Regions from separate parts of the Kitasatospora sp. NPDC001261 genome, predicted to be linked through region 2. Evidence: riboswitches for the same ligand, from Rfam matches in the RefSeq annotation. Region 2 holds a riboswitch; the other holds the start of a gene.
The links. A riboswitch is a leader RNA that binds a small molecule or an ion and turns the genes downstream of it on or off. The one in region 2 is predicted to bind glycine.
Positions count from the first base shown of each region.

Region 1: linked by a shared signal. The riboswitch ahead of gcvT (glycine cleavage system aminomethyltransferase GcvT) and the one ahead of gcvP (aminomethyl-transferring glycine dehydrogenase) in region 2 are both predicted to bind glycine.

Region 1 is NZ_JBIAXP010000010.1:200,873-203,259, forward strand. Features, by position in the region: gene gcvH (glycine cleavage system protein GcvH) at 1-16, opposite strand, end outside; gene gcvT (glycine cleavage system aminomethyltransferase GcvT) at 117-1,238, opposite strand; glycine riboswitch at 1,469-1,570, opposite strand; gene ACFY4B_RS16070 (enhanced serine sensitivity protein SseB C-terminal domain-containing protein) at 1,781-2,387, shown strand, end outside.
Region 2 is NZ_JBIAXP010000043.1:60,238-62,624, forward strand. Features, by position in the region: gene gcvP (aminomethyl-transferring glycine dehydrogenase) at 1-1,303, opposite strand, end outside; glycine riboswitch at 1,541-1,644, opposite strand; gene ACFY4B_RS39600 (PRC and DUF2382 domain-containing protein) at 1,796-2,387, shown strand, end outside.

The sequences.
Region 1 (2,387 bases), on a different contig from region 2:
GCTGGGGGTTGCTCATGGCGTCATTCTCCAGGATGGGAAGCGGGTACGACGAAGCGGGCCGCCGCGCGGACGGCTGCGACGTGCGCGTATGGGAAAACGAGGGGGCGTGCGAGGGGTCAGCGGGCGCGCTTGTAGAACGGCAGCGCCACGACCCTGACGGGCTCGTGCTTGCCGCGCACGTCCACCGCGACGGTGGTGCCGGGGGCGGCGTGGGCGGCGTCGACGTAGGCCATCGCGATCGGCTGCCCCAGGGTCGGGGACGGCGCGCCGGAGGTGATCCGGCCGATCGGCTCGCCCTCGGTGGAGACCACGGTGTACTCGGCGCGCGGCACCCGCTTGCCGTCGGAGACCAGGCCGACCAGCACCTTCGGCGGGTTGGTCTCGGCCGCGGCGGCGGCCGCCTCCAGGGCCTTGCGGCCGACGAAGGCGCCCTCGTTGGTGGTCTTGTCGAAGCGGACGACCCGGCCCAGGCCGGCGTCGAACGGGGTCAGGTCGGTGGACAGCTCGTGCCCGTACAGCGGCATGCCGGCCTCCAGGCGCAGCGTGTCGCGGCAGGACAGGCCGCAGGGGACCAGGCCGCGGTCCGCGCCGGCGGCGGTCAGCGCCTGCCAGACCGGCTCGGCGTCGGCCGGGTGGCAGAAGATCTCGAAGCCGTCCTCGCCGGTGTAGCCGGTGCGGGCGAGCAGCACCTCGCGGTCGGCCACGAAGGCCGGGAGGATCGCGTAGTACTTCAGGCCGGGCAGGTCGGCGTCGGTGGTGTCGGCCAGGATGCCGGTGGCCTCCGGGCCCTGGACGGCGATCAGCGCGTAGGTGTCGCGGTCGTCGGTGACGACGGCGTCGAAGCCCTTGGCACGGGCGATCAGCTCGTCGAGGACCAGCTGGGCGTTGGAGGCGTTGGCGACGACCAGGAAGGCGTCCTCGCGCAGGCGGTAGACGATCAGGTCGTCCAGGATGCCGCCGTCCTCGGCGCAGATCATGGTGTAGCGGGCGCGCAGCTCGCCCAGCGCGGAGACGAAGCCGACCAGGGCGTGGTCCAGCATCTCGCCGGCCTGCGGGCCGGTGACGGTGATCTCGCCCATGTGCGAGAGGTCGAACAGGCCGGCCTTGGTGCGGACGGCGAGGTGCTCCTCGCGCTCGCTGCCGTAGCGCAGCGGCATGTCCCAGCCGGCGAAGTCGGTCATGGTCGCGCCGAGGGCGCGGTGCAGCGCGTCGAGCGCGGTCAGGCGGAGGGACGACATGGCCAGGAACTCCTCGGTCGGGGCACTCAGGGGTGCACGCACCGGACCGGACCCGCTGGGGGGCCGACCCTGCGCGCGGGCATGCGGCGGCGTGGGTCTCCCCATCTGTCGTCGAACCTGAGAGCTTCACCGCCCCGCCGCCCGCAGCCGTTTCCAGCTTGGGGGACAGCATGACGGCTTGCACCGTGGGTGGGCGCACGACAGGGCCGGGCGCCGCTTTCCAGATGTGCCTAACCCGTGCGGTAGGGGTGCCTGAGAGATTCCGGGGAGGACTTGCTCCTTCGGCGCCGGCTGTGCCTGAGCGGCACTCCGGGCTCTCCCGCGCGGGTTCGAGCGGCCGGTATGGAGTTGTGGGGGCCCGCGGCGCATGCCGTCGGACGGGCACATCATGGCACGTCCCGGACGACGAGGGGAGGGGGGGACCCGGTCACACCGCGCGGGACCCGAACACGAGTCCTGACCACACCCCCCGCACGCCTCTAGACTGCTGCGCGTCGGTGCGGCAGTGGGCGGCCGACGGCAGAGGGCGGAATCGGCGGCGCATGGGGTACCCGGTGGAGCAGCAGCAGGGGTGGGGCGGACCGGAGGAGGCGCCGGCGGGCGGCTCCTGGCCGGCCAACGAACTGGAGCAGGTGCTGACCGCGGCCCTGGGCGACCCGGGCGCGACCCCACGGGTGTTCGAGGTGCTGGCGCGCAGCCAGGTGTGGGTGCCGCTGCCGGCCGGGGCCGACCCGCAGGGCCAGGCGCTCGACCTGCCGACCATCGAGCTGGGCGGCGACCCGTACGTGCCGGTGTTCTCCTCGCAGGAGGTGTTCCTCCAGCAGGCGCCGGGGATGGCCTTCGCGATCGCGCCGGTGTGGGAGTTCGCCCGCGGGCTGCCGCTGGGCCTCGGCATCGCGGTGAACCCGGACGCGCCGGTGGGCCTCCCGGTGCCGCCGCAGGGGGTCGCCGAGCTGCGCCGCGGCCCGCGCGAGGACCGCTGGGAGCAGGCCGAGGGCGCCGCGGAGCCGACCGGCGGCCGGGTGGCGCTGCGCGAGCCGGTGCCGGGCGAGGACCCGGAGCACTTCCTGGCCGCCTGCCGGAGCGAACTGTCGGCGCTGCCCGGTGTGTTGACCGCCCGCAGGGCGCTGGCCAGCATCGAGGGCGAAC
Region 2 (2,387 bases):
TCCGGTCCGCGCCGTCCTGGTGGACGTTGATGCCGTTGGCGCGGGCGGCGGCGGCGATCTCCGCGGCGCGGCCCGGGACGACGGCGGTGACGGTGTCGAAGAACTCGCCGTGCAGCAGCTCGACGCCGCCGGCCCGCAGGCCCTCGGCGAGGGCGGCGGCGTAGCGGTGGGTGCGGCGGGCGATGTCGGCCAGGCCGTCGGGGCCGTGGTAGACGGCGTACATCGAGGCCATCACGGCGAGCAGCACCTGGGCGGTGCAGATGTTGCTGGTGGCCTTCTCGCGGCGGATGTGCTGCTCGCGGGTCTGCAGCGCCAGGCGGTAGGCGCGGTTGCCGTCGACGTCGACGGAGACGCCGACCAGGCGGCCGGGCAGCGAGCGGGCGAACTCGGCGCGCACCGACAGGTAGCCGGCGTGCGGACCGCCGAAGCCCATCGGCACGCCGAAGCGCTGCGAGGTGCCGCAGGCGATGTCGGCGCCCAGCGAACCCGGGGACTTGAGCAGGGTCAGCGCGAGCAGGTCGGCGGCGACGGCGACGATCGCGCCCAGGCCGTGCGCCTGCTCGATCACCGCGGTGAGGTCGCGGACCACACCGGTGGCGCCCGGGTACTGGAGCAGCACGCCGAAGACGCCGCGCTCGACGATCTCGGCCGGGATGCCCTCGGACAGGTCGGCGACGACGACCTCGACACCGGTCGGCACGGCACGGGTGTTGATCACCGCGACGGTCTGCGGCAGGGTCTCGGCGTCGACCAGGAAGACGCCGCCCTTGACCTTGGTGACGCGGCGGGCCAGCGCCATCGCCTCGGCGGCCGCGGTGCCCTCGTCCAGCAGCGAGGAGCCGGAGGTCGGCAGGCCGGTCAGGTCGGAGACCAGGGTCTGGAAGTTGAGCAGCGCCTCCAGGCGGCCCTGCGAGATCTCCGGCTGGTACGGGGTGTAGGCGGTGTACCAGGCCGGGTTCTCCATGACGTTGCGCAGGATCACCGGCGGGGTGAAGGTGCCGTAGTAGCCCAGGCCGATCATCGGCTGGAGCACCTGGTTGCGGCCGGCCAGCTCGCGCAGCTCGGCGAGGACCTGGGCCTCGGTCCGGCCCGCGGGCAGGTCCAGGGCGGTGATGGAGCGGATCGCCTCGGGCACCGCGGTGGCGGCGAGCTCGTCCAGCGAGCCGTAGCCGACGGACGCCAGCATCTTCTCCTGCGCGGCGGCGTCGGGGCCGATGTGGCGGTTCTCGAAGGGGCTGGCCAGCTCAAGCTCGGTGAGGGTCGAGGCGCCGGTGGGGCGTCCCGCGTTCGGCTGGGCGTTCATGGTGGTCGAGGCCTCCTGGTCACGGACCGGCGGGGGTACGCACGCCGGCCGGCCTCGCCGCTGCGGACAGCGGACGAACCTGGGCGGGCGGACCCGACAGGCCTCCCCCTCTGTCATCGGGACCTGAGAGCTTCACCCGCACGGGGCGCTGTGGGCGCTCCGTCGGCTTGCACCGTCGGTGAGGGTGGTGATCGCCGGCTTCCGCGCCGACGCTCCTGCCCTGCTTTCCAGAGTGACCTACCCCACACGGTACGGATGCCTGAGAGATTCCGGGGAGGAGTTGCTCCTTCGGCGCTCCGACCAGCGGCTTTCGCAGTCGGAGACTCTCCCGAGCGGGCTCTGCGGTCGTCGCCCAGGGTACCAGCGGGAGGCCCCCCGATCACGGGTGCGTCAGGTCGTTCGGGGTCTACGCGCGTCCCCCGGACGGTCCAGCGCGCAGCCCGTCCGGCGCACCCCGCTCGCGGCCGTCCGATTCATGGCTTTTGGTGTGAAGTGGCGGACGGAACGGGTGCTCCGGCCGCCTTCCTGCGGGAGTTCCGCAAGCTCAGCGCACGGGAGGAAAGAGTGCAGACCGACATCGACCCCCGGGACCTCATCGGTCACAAGGCCGTCGACCGCAACGGAGACAAGATCGGCACGGTCGACGAGGTCTACCTGGACGACGCCACCGGCCGGCCCGAGTGGGCCGCGGTCCGGACCGGCATCTTCGGCCGGGACGCCTTCGTCCCGCTGACCACGAGCGAGTTCGCCGGCGACGAGCTCCGGGTGCCGTACGACAAGTCGCTGGTGAAGGAGTCGCCGGACTTCGGCGTCGGCCAGCACCTGTCCCCCGCCCAGGAGCTCCAGCTGTACCGCTACTACGGGCTCGACACCCCGATGGACGGCCGCCCGAGCCACGAGAACGGGAGCCGGCCCAAGCAGGCCGACCTCGACTTCGGCACCACGGCGGCGGCCGCCGCCGCCACGACGACCGCGGCGGCCCCGGCGAAGTCGCTCACCTTCCACACCCCCGAGCGCTCCCCCGATCCCGTTCCCGAGCCCGCCCCGGCCAGAGCCCCCGTCGCCACCGCCCCGCCCACCACCG